Chelatococcus sp. YT9: one gene and its partner. The protein of the gene in region 2 interacts with the protein of the main gene of each other region in a pairwise test. Links are inferred from orthologs where the notes say so. Each region holds a gene or a part of one and is shown on either strand. Other genes may lie near its edges. The genes, in order: clpA and KIO76_RS25235.

Region 1 (3,048 bases), on a different replicon or contig from region 2:
ATCGGCCGCTTACCTTTGTCGAGTGTCTAGCCCGGTTTCTGGCCAAGCCCTTTCGATTACGGCACGCGTTCACCGCGTGAGGTCAATTCGCGGATCACCCGCGAAGCAGGCTCTTCGAAGATGCTATATAGCTGGGCGCCGACCCACCATGTCACAAGGACAATGATGGGCACGACGATCCAGGCCACGATCTCTTCGAAGCGCCGACGCTTTCGCTGCCGCTCTCGGCGACGCTGGAAATACGTCGACACCACGTCAACTCCTGATCAACGGCACCTTGGGAACCGTGCGGACCGCAAGCGGTCCCCCGCTGTCGTCATCGCCATCCGTCCCGCCCTTGCTGCGGCGCGGACGCGGTGACGGCTGCTTCTTAGCCGTTGGCGGCCGACGTTTCACGTGTTTTTTCACGGCCTCGGCCACGTCCGGCTCGGGCTTCGGCGTCACCGGGCCGGCGGGAAACTCGAACCCAAGCGTCTTGTGGCCGGCCTCGTCCGTCTGAACCACGACCCTCACCGCGCCTCCACCGCGCAGTTGCCCGAACAGAACAGCGTCCGCCAACGGGGTTTTGATAGTGGTCTGGATGAGGCGGGCCATCGGCCGCGCACCCATGGTCTCGTCATAGCCGTGCTCGACCAGCCAATCCCGCGCCTCGTCGGACAGTTCGATCGTGACGTTACGATCGGCAAGTTGCGCCTCAAGCTGCAGCACGAACTTGTCCACCACCTTGGAGACGACCTCCTTTGGCAGATGGCCGAAGGAAATCGTGGCGTCCAGACGGTTGCGGAACTCCGGCGAGAACAGCTTGGAGATCGCCTCCTGGTCGTCACCCTCCCGCTTGGTCCGCGTGAAGCCGTAGGCCGGCTTGACCATGTCGGCGGCGCCGGCATTGGTCGTCATGATCAGGATGACGTTTCGGAAATCGACCTGCTTGCCGTTGTGATCCGTCAGCTTGCCATGATCCATGACCTGCAGCAGCACGTTGAACAGGTCGGGATGCGCCTTCTCGATCTCATCGAGCAGCAGCACGCAATGCGGATGCTGATCGACACCGTCGGTGAGGAGCCCGCCCTGATCGAAGCCGACATAGCCCGGAGGCGCGCCGATCAGCCTCGAGATCGTGTGGCGCTCCATATATTCCGACATGTCAAACCGCAGCAGCTCGACGCCGAGCGCCGATGCGAGCTGGCGGGCCACCTCCGTTTTGCCGACGCCGGTCGGTCCGGCAAAGAGATAGCAGCCGATAGGCTTCTCGGCATCGCGCAGACCGGCGCGCGCCAGCTTGATCGCCGACGACAGAGCATCGATCGCCTTGTTCTGGCCGTAGACCACCCGCTCAAGGGTCTCATGCAGGTGCTGCAACACCTCAGCATCGTCCTTGGACACGGTCTTCGGCGGTATACGGGCCATCGTCGCGATCGTTGACTCGATCTCCTTGACCCCGATGGTCTTCTTCCGACGTCCCTCGGGCACCAGCATCTGCGAGGCGCCCGTTTCGTCGATCACGTCGATCGCCTTATCCGGGAGCTTACGATCGTGGATATAGCGGGCCGAGAGTTCCACCGCCGCCTTGATGGCGTCATTGGTATAACGGAGCTTATGAAAGTCTTCGAAATAAGGCTTCAGGCCCTTGAGGATCTCGATGGCGTCCGGGACGCTCGGCTCATTCACATCGATCTTCTGGAAGCGGCGAACGAGCGCGCGGTCCTTCTCGAAATACTGGCGGTATTCCTTGTAGGTGGTCGAGCCGATGCAGCGCAGCGTACCGGCGGCGAGCGCTGGCTTCAGAAGATTGGACGCGTCCATGGCACCGCCGGACGTCGCGCCGGCGCCGATCACCGTATGGATCTCGTCGATGAACATGATCGCGTTGGGATGCGCCTCAATCTCTTTCATGACCTGCTTGAGGCGCTCTTCAAAATCTCCGCGATAGCGGGTGCCGGCGAGCAGCGTGCCCATATCGAGGGCAAAGACTGTCGCATCCGCAAGCACATCCGGAACGTCTCCGGTCACGATCTTGCGGGCGAGGCCCTCGGCGATCGCGGTCTTACCGACGCCTGGGTCACCAACCAGCAACGGATTGTTCTTCTGTCTGCGGCACAGGACCTGGATGGTCCGCTGGATCTCGGGCTCGCGCCCGATCAGGGGATCGATCCGCCCGTCCCTGGCCTTCTTGTTCAGATTAACGCAATAGGCGTCCAGGGCGTCCCCCTTCTTCTTGCGCTGACCTTCCGCCTCATCGTTGTTCGCGGCCCGGCTGTCATTTTCCTCATCGGCGCCACGGGGCGAACGATTTTCTGACAGTCCCGGCCGCTTTGCGATGCCATGGCTGATGTAGTTGACCGCGTCGTAACGTGTCATGTCCTGCTCTTGCAGGAAATAGGCCGCGTGGCTTTCGCGCTCGGCAAATATCGCCACGAGCACGTTAGCCCCGGTCACTTCCTCGCGACCGGACGATTGGACATGGATCACCGCCCGCTGGATAACCCGTTGGAAACCGGCCGTCGGCTTCGAATCCTCGCGCCCGTCGGTCACGAGGTTGGTCAGCTCCGCATCGACATACTCGTGCAGATTGCGCCGCAAGGCCTCCAGGTCGACATTACAGGCGCGCATAACCGCGGCCGCATCCTGATCATCGACCAGCGCGAGAAGAAGGTGCTCGAGCGTCGCATATTCATGGTGCCGCTCGTTGGCAAAGGCGAGAGCCCTGTGCAAGGCCTGCTCTAGGCTGCGAGAGAATGTGGGCAACGTCGAAATCCTTTTGCGATAGCCGCCGCTACTTCTTTTCCATCACGCACTGCAAAGGATGCTGGTGCTTCCGGGCAAAGTCCATGACCTGGGTCACTTTGGTTTCCGCCACCTCGTAGGTGAATATACCGCACTCACCCACGCCGTTCCGGTGCACATGCAACATGATGCGGGTGGCCTCCTCCCGATCCTTGTTGAAAAAGCGCTCCAGAACATGGATGACGAACTCCATCGGCGTGTAGTCGTCGTTCAGCAATAGAACCCGGTACATACTCGGGCGTTTCGTCCGAGGCTTCGTCTTTG
Region 2 (9,684 bases):
CTCGAAACACGCCGAAAGGTCAGAAAGGCGCAGGCTCATGGGGACCTCGCGCCCGCACGCATACCTGCAAGCGGGCCAGGCGTCTGGACGTAGGTCTCGCTGACTTCGAGCTGAATGACGCGGGCCTCACGAGCCGTTAGCCATGGTGCAATCAGATGTCGGGAAACACCGAGTGATTCAAGCTCGTTCGTCGCCGCAGCTATGAAAAGGTCGGCACGATCAAGGTCGGTCGCCTCCACATCCCTCATGATGCCGCGCCCCTTCAGTTGGAAGCTGACATAGTCCGAAGGGCTGACGAAGGTAGCGGCGATCCGCGCTGTCTGCCGGATGTTCGCTTCGAGCCGCGGCCATTGCCAGGCCGAGAAGATGATCTCGATCGCCTCTTCTTTTTCCAGAAGGCGTAGGCCAACGCCACGCCCCGCAGATGGGAGCCCCGCGGGATCAACACCCGCGATGATGCACATCAGCGGCCGCTTGAAGAATTCGAGAAGATTGTCGTCAAGGCGCACCGCTTGCCCCATCGCTGCCTCAGCCTACTTAGCAAATTTTTAGGAATTCAGGCAGGCTTTGCACATTCATTTAGGAACGGTCGTTTCTTAAGAGCGCTATAGAGGGCCAGCACGGCGGGCAAGCGCGGAGATATAAAACACGCAGTGTAGGGGATAGGGGATGCGCCCAAGCAGGCGTTCTCCTGCTGCACAGTCAAGGTCCAGCGACAAGCCAATCCGAACTTCAGCATCAAATGTGCAACGACGGTCCACTCAAAGGAGACTGAACGATGACACTTGCGCCTTCACATGAAAATGCAGCTCTTAGTGCCGATGAGCTAAATGCCTACCTCGACAAGATCGGTCTGGAGCACCCCGCCTCCATCGACATTCACAGCCTATCAAAGCTGCACCGCGCTCATCTTATGACGTTCACGTGGGAGGCGTTGGACGCGTTTATGGGATGGCCATCTTCGGTCACTCCAGCTTCCGCCTTCACCAAGATGGTCGAAGGCAAGCGCGGTGGTTGGTGCTACGAAATGAACGGCCTCTTCGGCGCCGCGCTCACCGCACTCGGTTTCCGGGTCACCCGCCTCTGCGGTGGGGTCAACCGGGAAGTCCTCGGCGACATCGCCATTGGCAACCATTTGACACTACGCGTCGATCTCGACCGTCCTTATCTTGCCGAAGTCGGTGTGGCCGATGCCATCGTCGAACCGGTCCCGCTTGGTGTCGGGCGGTTCATGCAGCGCGGTTTCGAGTTTTCGATTACCGCGGCGGGGAACGGCTGGCTGCGCTTGAACAATCATGAGCGTGGCATCGCTAAGAGCTTCGATTTTCACCCTGATTACAGCGACGAGGCAACGATGGCCGCGACACATGGCTGGCTGATGCGGGATTCCGGCTCGCCGTTCACGAACGCGCTCGCGATCCTGCGGCATACGCCGGACGGCTATATCGCTCTACAGAACGACGCCTTGAGGCAGGTGACGGCAAACAGCGTGACCGAGCAACGCATCACGAGCGCCGACCACTTCGCTGAGACGCTCGAAACCGTTTTTGATCTTGATGTTCCCCAGACCCGGGGCGTCTGGGACAAGATCCAGGCGATCGGCCGCGACAAGGCGGCTTGAGCGGCCTCGCTTTCCCACTTCGATCTGGACGACACACCATGCTGCGCATAGTTGCATTTTCTCTTGGCCTTGCATTGAGTTCAATCTTTGCCGCTGCTGCTTCCGCTGATCCGGCGCCTGGCGGCGTCTACAAGACCGATCCCTCGCATTCGAGCTTCACCTGGTCGCTCAACCACTCTGGACTGTCCCACTATACCGCGCGCTTCACCAAGGTCGATGCGCAGCTCGATTGGCATCCGGAAAAGCCCGAAGGATCCAAGCTGTCGGTCGCGATCGATCCGTTTTCCGTTCGCACCGATTACCCCTGGCCGGACCGGGTGGACTTCGACGCGAAGATCGGCGGAGATGAAGCTTTCCTGGCGGCTAAATTAATTACCTTCGTCTCGAAAGTGATCCGCGTAACGGGCGAGAAGACCGGCACCGTCGAAGGCCTTCTGACCTTTCGCGGTGAGACGCGACCCGCGACCCTCCACATCACTTTTAATGGCTCAATGGCCAAGCATCCGATAATGGGCGTCCCGAAAATCGGCTTCTCGGCGACCGGCAGCATCAGACGCAGCGATTGGGGACTGGACTTCGCGCTCCCGGAACTCGGCGACACCATCACCTTCGCCATTGAAACGCAGATGGTCCCAGCCGATTACCAGTTCGAGTGAACGCAAAGCGGGAGCTTGTTCCAGTGATTGCTCCTCTATCGCACGCGTTCCGACATATGCAACGCGGGCGCCAGACGGGAAGGATGTCCTAACGTGGTTCTCTAGGGTCCGTTGAAGACGACGGTGGCTTGAATGTCGTATGGGAGATCCGGTTTCTGCCGTCGGCCTTGCTCAGGTAAAGCTGGCCGTCCGCGATGGCAATCCATAGGTCTGGCGACATGCCTTTCTCACAGCGAGCCGTCGCGACGCCTACGCTGACCGTCACGAACGGGCTTACAAGGGAGCTTTCGTGGGGGATGTCGAGCGAAGCGATACGGGAGCGGATATCCTCGGCGACTGCGCTCGCGGTTTCGGCGTCAGCGCCAGGAAGGACACAGGCGAATTCTTCCCCGCCATAACGCGCGGGAAGGTCATTGGCACGCTTGAGCGCTCGGCGCAGGGCCGAAGCGATCATCGCGATACAGCGATCCCCTTCGAGGTGGCCATATGTGTCGTTGAACTCCTTGAAGAAATCGATGTCGAGCATGACAACCGAGAGCCAATCCCCGCTTCCCGCCAGTCGCGCTATCTCGCCCGCAAGGCTGTTCTCTATCCTCCGCCTGTTGCTGAGGCCGGTGAGCGCGTCCGTGAGAGCCATTTCGGCAAGTTGGTCGCGCATGCGCTTGAGCTCGACGTGGTTACCCACACGAGCTCGCAAAATGACAGGGTGGATCGGTTTGGTGACATAGTCGATAGCACCGAGTTCCAGGCCCCGCACCTCATGGTCCGTGTCGCCAAGGCCAGTTGTGAAGATGACAGGAACGTCAGCGAGGAGCGAATCTGCCTTGAGGCGGCTGCAGACTTCGAAGCCGTCCATGCCAGGCATGAGAACGTCGAGAAGGATCAGGTCGGGAAGGATAAGCCGCGCTGCTTCCAGGGCCTGCTCGCCGGACAAGGCAAAGCTGATCTCATAATCGTCCTCGAGTGTCGCGTTGATGATCTCGATGTTGGAGATCTCGTCGTCGACAATCAGGATCGTCGGTCTGGTCGTCATGCTTCCGTCCCTGCCTTGTCGTCCAGCAGCGCGAGGGCACGGTCATAATCAAGGCGGTTCAGCGCCTCACGGATCGGGTGCGTATGTGAAGCCTCGGGTGGCAGTCCCAATGCGTTCGCGAGAACATCAAAGCTTGAGCGGGCTTTAAGGCTCCGTCGCTCGATCTGGGCGCGAAGCGCGCTTTTGGCTGCCGCGACGTCCTCCTCATTGACTGGCCGCGGCAGGGGAGCGGTCGCCGTGGTGGAGGCGGGCGCGAGTTGGCGCGCGGCTGCAATCGCAGGCGCGATTTCATGCTGCAAGCCCTCGTAAAGGTCGGCGATGCCTTTCATATTGCCCGCCGCTAATCGGCGCTCGATCTCGGCGGCTTTTGCCTGCACGGTTGGAAGTTCCAGCGACCCGGCAACGCCTTTGAGCGTGTGAGCGTAGCGCCTTGCTTCCTCGGCCTGACCTGCGTCTGCCATCGCCCGGAGTTGCGAGCCGGCTTCAGCGTAGCTTTCGCCGAAATGCACGATGAGCTTGCGCAGGAGGCCGGCCTTTCCGTTGACACGCTTCAGGGCTTCCGCGAGCCCGAAGGGCGGCAGTTCAGCTGGAAGTTCATCGTTCGCCAGACCTTTCGCGGCCTGAGGCCGTTCCATGTGGGCGGGCCCACGCTCGGTCTTGAGCCAACGATCGAGGACGCGGACGAGATTGACCGGATCAACAGGCTTGGCGATGTGATCATTCATGCCGGCGGCAAGACAGCGCTGGCGTTCCTCCTCATAGGCATGCGCGGTCATGGCAATGATCGGAAGATCATCTGCAGCCCATTTTTGCCGTATTGCCTTTGTGGCTTCGATGCCATCCATCTCCGGCATCTGCACGTCCATGAGCACGGTCGCGTAATCGGCTCCGTTTGCCGCGATCTTTTCGCAGGCGATCCGTCCGTTCTCGGCCCAGTCGACGATCAGCCCCGCATCGGTCAGCAATGCCGTGGCGATTTCGCTGTTGATCTCATTATCCTCGACCAGCAACACCCGCGATCCGCGGGCAGGCATGGCGACCATCGGCGCGCCGCTCGGCTCGCTTGTGGCAGAGGCCGGGGCCTCCCCCTCTGGAAAGAGATCGACAATGGTGCCTAGCAAGGCGCGCGGATCGATCGGTTTAGTCAGGAAAGCGGCAACATCGGCCGCCTTCATCTCGGCCATGAACTCCTCGGTGCCATAAGCGGAGATCATCATCGTCACCGGGAGAGCAGGGAGCGCTTTGTCGGCGCGCATCGCCCTGATCGTCTCGACACCGCTCATCCCTGGCATCTTCCAGTCGAGGAGGATGAGATCGTAGGGCCTGCCGGCGCGGCTGGCGGTCTCGAGGGCTCCAATGACCTCTGCGCCGGTCGCCACCAGATCGATCGGCATCTTCCAGTCCCGGAATATCTCCTGGATGATCTGACGGGCAGCGGGATTGTCATCCGCGGCCAGAACGCGCATGCGCGAAAGATGCGCGGGCGGCGTGGCAGCCGACGAGCGGGCATTTTTGTCCACACGGGCGACGATGGAGAAAGAGAATGTGCTGCCGACGCCGGGAGCGCTTTCCACACGAATGGCGCCTCCCATCAATTCGACAATTTGCCGGCTGATAGCGAGCCCCAGGCCGGTTCCGCCGAAACGCCGGGTTGTTGAGCTGTCGGCCTGAGTAAAGGAGGTGAACAGCGCCGCCTGTTCCTCCGCCGTCATTCCTATGCCACTGTCCCGTACGGACAGTTCCACCTTGGCCGTGTCATCGTTCTGCTCCAGCACGTCCGCTGTGATTGTGACACGGCCGTGCTCGGTGAACTTGACGGCATTGCTCAGAAGGTTCAGCAGCACCTGGTTGAAGCGTAGCTCGTCCCCGACGAGGGTGGAGGGCATCGCCGCGCTGATATCGGTATCGACGATGACGTTCTTAGCGGCGGCGTCCGGCAGAACCAGCTGAACCTGGTTCTGAATGGCTGTGCGCGGATTGAACGGGCGGCTTTCAAGCGTCAGCTTGCCGGCTTCGATCTTCGAGAAGTCGAGAATGTCATTGATCAGGAGCATCAGCGAGACACCAGCTCCATTGATCTTGGTCACGTAGTCCAGCTGCTTGGGATTGAGTTCGCATCGCTGGAGCAGGTGGCAAAAGCCGAGAATGGCATTCATCGGCGTGCGGATTTCGTGGCTCATATTGGCCAGGAAGAGGCTCTTGGCGCGATTGGCGGCTTCTGCCTCGCGCGTGCGCTCCGCAAGGGCCGTGTTCTGCACGAGGATCTCGGCGCCCATCTGCTCGATCCGGCTGAAGCTCCGAACCACCATGTCGGAAACCCAGATCAGGACGATCGTCTGGAAAGCGACAATTCCTGCGTGGAGCGCCACTCGTGCCAGATTGCCCTCCGTCGGGAAGATCGCCATAGGTAGAAGATACAGAAGCAGAAGATGATGCAGCGCGATCGCGACCGCGCCGACCACAAGCGCCCCTCGGTCGAACCAACCAATGGACAGGGCGAGCATGGCGAAGAAGTACATATGCATGTCCATCTGCCACGGGTCGCCATTCAGAACGAACACCAGTAGAGCGGCCTCCCCCGCAAGCGCGACAGCGGAGACGTAGCGGGTTGGTGGGGCGATGCCGTTGCGCCGCCAAGTCAGGTGGTAGGCGGCAGCGAGCAGCCCCGCCCCAGCCATGGCACCCGCAATAGACTGGCCGCTGAGATAGGCGACCACGCCGAGCAAAGGTACGTGGCACCAGAACAACAGGACCAGAAAGCGGCCGAAACTTGTGCGAAGTCTGTCAAGTTCGCTGGTCATTGGCCTGCCCCCTCGGCCTGCGCGCTGAAGCAGCCTGCCAATCGAGGTGACGGAAAGACAAGCCAAGCACCGGCTGCACGGACTGATGCGGGGAAATCCGCGCGGGTGGAAGCCGCAATCACGATATTGCTGAGGCCTCCGATTTCGAGGAGGCCACCGTCCGCCGCTGCGATGACATTGATGGTTTGGCTTAGATCCGCCCAAGGTGCGGCGACGACGACGTATTGGCCGTTTGCGGATGACCGCGCCAGCGAGGCGACAAGCAAGCCCATCAATCCAATAGCGAGCAGCCCAGCGCACGGGGCAAAGTCCAGCAGGCGCGAGCGGCTTTTGGGAGGTGTCTTTATGGATGCAACAAATATGGCGGTCATTGCGGGCGAAACTCAAAGTTCAGGCGGTGCGAGTCGACAAGTGAAATGGCCTTGAGCGCATCCTATAGCCTGCCGGATGGCTCTGCCAAAATACCAGTCCTGGAGCATATCGCAGCCTCTATCTACAGGTGCTGCTTCCCTGCCGCTTTGAGCGTCTCGCCGATCGATCCACGCTCGACGCAGCGCAGCGGAAGCAAGGCTCTCGTGCGACATTGCCAAGGGGCTGTATGAAATTGTCGCAGGCCGCCACACGTAACGATGGCTTATCTCAGAGGTGGGATAGGGGCAGGGCGGCTGCCTGTCCATGGAGGCCCATTGTGCGATGGCGATACTAGCCGGCCAGCGAGAATGTCGAGGCGTTCGACAAAAATCCATCCCAAGCAAAGACGGAGAAGTTCGGCGGCGCATGCCTGCCTTCGGAAGCAAGGAGATTGCGAATAGCGATCTCCCGATAAGAGGCAACTTTCAAGAATGGGCCGCCACGCCGTGGGTGCAAAGTCTCAGCGCGCGCGACCACTCATGGCATCGCGCGGAGCCATACCGAATTGACGGCGAAAGGCCGTCGCGAAATTGGCCGGACTGGAATAGCCCGCCAGCAGGCTCGCGTCATGCACGGTGCACTCACCGGCAGAGAGGACCGCGAAAGCCCGCTCCAGACGCCTAGTCCGCACATATTCGAACAAGCTCTGGCCTTCTGAGCGGCGGAACAGCCGTTGCAAGCCGCCGGCATTGATTCCGGCTTCCCTGGCAATCACATCGACACTCAAGGATGCGGCGAGATTTGCGCCGATGAACTCCTTCGCCCGGGCCAAATGCAGCTTGTCCTTGCGTGTCAGAATGTCGCTATCGTCGATGCGAGTCTCGCTGTGCATGACCGCCGCCAATGTTTCTCCGACGATCTCCACGGCGCGTCCCTCAAGATAGAGGTTGCGCAGTTCGGGCAGGAACACTGACGGCGAAATGAGTTGGCGAACAAGCTCCGCCACCCGGGGCGGCGGCGACCAGCGATGGTCCGTCAAATGGTCGTTGAAAAGGCGAGCCACGTTGCGGCTGTCGCTCGTGGCCGTCAACGCGTCGAGATTGAGCCATTCAGGCGAGGCAGACACCACGACGTGGCGAAGACGTTGCGGGCTCCGTGAGTGGCGCGCGAAATTCTCGGGCCGAGTGTTCATAATGGCCGCCCCGTTGATCAAGCCCCCGGGGCCTCCCCGGAACGTGAAGGGGCGGTCACCGATGCGCAGATCAACCTCGCCATCCAGAAAGAAGATGCAAGACAGGCCCTCTCGCACCCAAGACGTCGCTGTAAATGCGTGCTCCTCGAAAACATCACTGACATGCAGAGTGAGCCCGCGCCGCAACTCCTCGTGCAGAAACTCACCCGCGAGCAGGGTGTCTTCCGGCGATAGTCCGTCGTCGGGACTGTCGAGTGTTATTTGGCCCCGCTCCAGGAAGTCGCAGACACGCAGCCGCTTGAGGCGGTCCTGTGTCTGCTGGCCGGCACAACCGCCCACGCGCGCCGTCATTGCAGGTGATCCCGCCGCGGAGGGCACAGCCATCCGGCAGGATCATACCCGGAGCCATGGGAGGCGGTGAGGACCGAGAGAGGTTTCATTGGCGCGCAAAGATATATATTTCGCAGACAAAGGCTAGGACATTGTGGTGACCGCAACCCGCAATCTAAAAATATCTCTGGTTGGCCCTTCTGGTCAATATTTGAATTCGTCTAAACAGGCTGGAGAGCGATTGTGTGGAGTTTTGGTATTTTGCAGAAGCGCTTTCTTTCTTTTGAATATTTTAAAGGTACGCTCACGCGCTCCCACCTTACAAGCCTGTTCGCTGCCAAAACCCGCTTCCTCCTGCTGACAACAACTGTTCTTGGCGCTGCGACGGTTGCTCCTCGTCAACCTGCCTGGGCGCAGGACGCGACGCCGGGCTACATTGAGCTTGATCCGCTCATCGTGGAAGGTACAAGACTTGGCTCTGACAACGGCATCGTTGCCTTGCGGAACAGAAGCGCCTCCAAGACCGACACGCCGCTTATCGAAATCCCCCAGGCGGTCAGCGTCGTTAGCCGTAAGCAGATGGACGCCCAGGGCGCCGAAACCGTATCGCAGGCGCTTCGCTATACGCCCGGCGTCCTCTCTGAATCCAACGGCTACGACATCCGCTACGACTGGATCTACATCCGCGGATTCAACACCTATGGCACGATGTGGCTCGACGGCCTGGTGCTCCCCGGTGATCCCAACAATTACGCGACGCCGAGCGTCAATCCCTATGCGCTGGAGCGCATCGAGGTGATTAAGGGGCCCGCATCGGTCCTCTATGGCAGGGCTATCCCGGGCGGGCTTGTCAATCAGGTCAGCAAGCGCCCGCAGGCCACGCCGCACCGGGAGGTCATGTTTACGGCTTCGGGCTTCGGCGGTGCGCAGGCCTCATTCGACTTCACCGGGCCGGTGACGACGGATGGCACGCTGCAGTATCGGCTTATCGGCCAGGCCCGCAACATGAACACGCAGATCGATATGGAGCGGGACAAGCAGTTCATGCTGGCTCCGAGCCTGACATGGGCGCCGACCGACGCGACATCTCTCACGCTCTACGGCTATCTCCAGCGCGACCGCCCTAATTTCAACCCGCGGTTCTATCCAGCCGTGGGCACATTGCTGCCGAACCAGTGGGGCCAGATCTCGCGCGATCTCTTTCTCGGCGATCCCGGAGCAAAGAATTTCTCGCGGGACTTTTATGCGGCCGGCTACGAATTCTCCCACGCCTTCAACGAGACGTGGACGTTTCGCCAGAACTTCCGCTACGGCCGCTCAAGCCAGGACATGTTTCTTGTCCTCGTCAATCCGGCCTTCGCCTATCAATCGGACGGGCATACGCTCAATCGCGCGTCTGCCGTATCCGATGACTGGCTGACGACGCTGAATATCGACAGCCAGCTCCAGGCGACGTTCAGGACGGGCGCGTTCCAGCATACGGCCCTCGTCGGCTTCGACTATCTTCGGAGCAAATCCAGCACGAATTTCGGCAATACGACCCAAGCCCAATATGTGCCGCCGCTCGATATCCTCAACCCGATCTATGGTGGCAGCATCATTCCGATTCCGGCGTATCAGCGTTCCGCCCTGCAGACCCAGGAGCAACTCGGCGTCTATGCGCAAGACCAGATCCGTTACGGCGGCTGGATCGGTACATT

The links.
Region 1: the proteins of KIO76_RS25235 (region 2) and clpA interact in binary tests that used the Escherichia coli proteins (3 or more experiments, as listed by UniProt). The link is inferred for Chelatococcus sp. YT9 from one-to-one orthologs.

Annotation. Positions count from the first base shown.
Region 1 is NZ_JAHBRW010000001.1:2,906,598-2,909,645, reverse strand. It holds clpA (ATP-dependent Clp protease ATP-binding subunit ClpA), read right to left. Parts: upstream 2,746-3,048; coding sequence 256-2,745; downstream 1-255. Other genes in the region: clpS (ATP-dependent Clp protease adapter ClpS), read right to left, coding at 2,774-3,048; KIO76_RS13345 (hypothetical protein), read right to left, coding at 57-251. UniProt on the Escherichia coli protein: ATP-dependent specificity component of the ClpAP protease. It directs the protease to specific substrates. It has unfoldase activity. The primary function of the ClpA-ClpP complex appears to be the degradation of unfolded or abnormal proteins.
Region 2 is NZ_JAHBRW010000002.1:1,140,001-1,149,684, forward strand. Bases 3,107-6,483 are described here. They hold KIO76_RS25235 (response regulator), read right to left. Parts: upstream 6,112-6,483; coding sequence 3,307-6,111; downstream 3,107-3,306. Other genes in these bases: KIO76_RS25230 (GGDEF domain-containing protein), read right to left, coding at 3,107-3,310; KIO76_RS25240 (hypothetical protein), read right to left, coding at 6,108-6,383. Outside these bases: KIO76_RS25210 (GAF domain-containing protein), read right to left, coding at 1-39; KIO76_RS25215 (pyridoxamine 5'-phosphate oxidase family protein), read right to left, coding at 36-521; KIO76_RS25220 (arylamine N-acetyltransferase family protein), read left to right, coding at 779-1,621; KIO76_RS25225 (YceI family protein), read left to right, coding at 1,660-2,277; more of KIO76_RS25230, read right to left, coding at 2,366-3,106; KIO76_RS25245 (helix-turn-helix transcriptional regulator), read right to left, coding at 6,983-8,005; KIO76_RS25250 (TonB-dependent siderophore receptor), read left to right, coding at 8,246-9,684. UniProt on the Escherichia coli protein: Member of the two-component regulatory system UvrY/BarA involved in the regulation of carbon metabolism via the CsrA/CsrB regulatory system. Phosphorylates UvrY, probably via a four-step phosphorelay.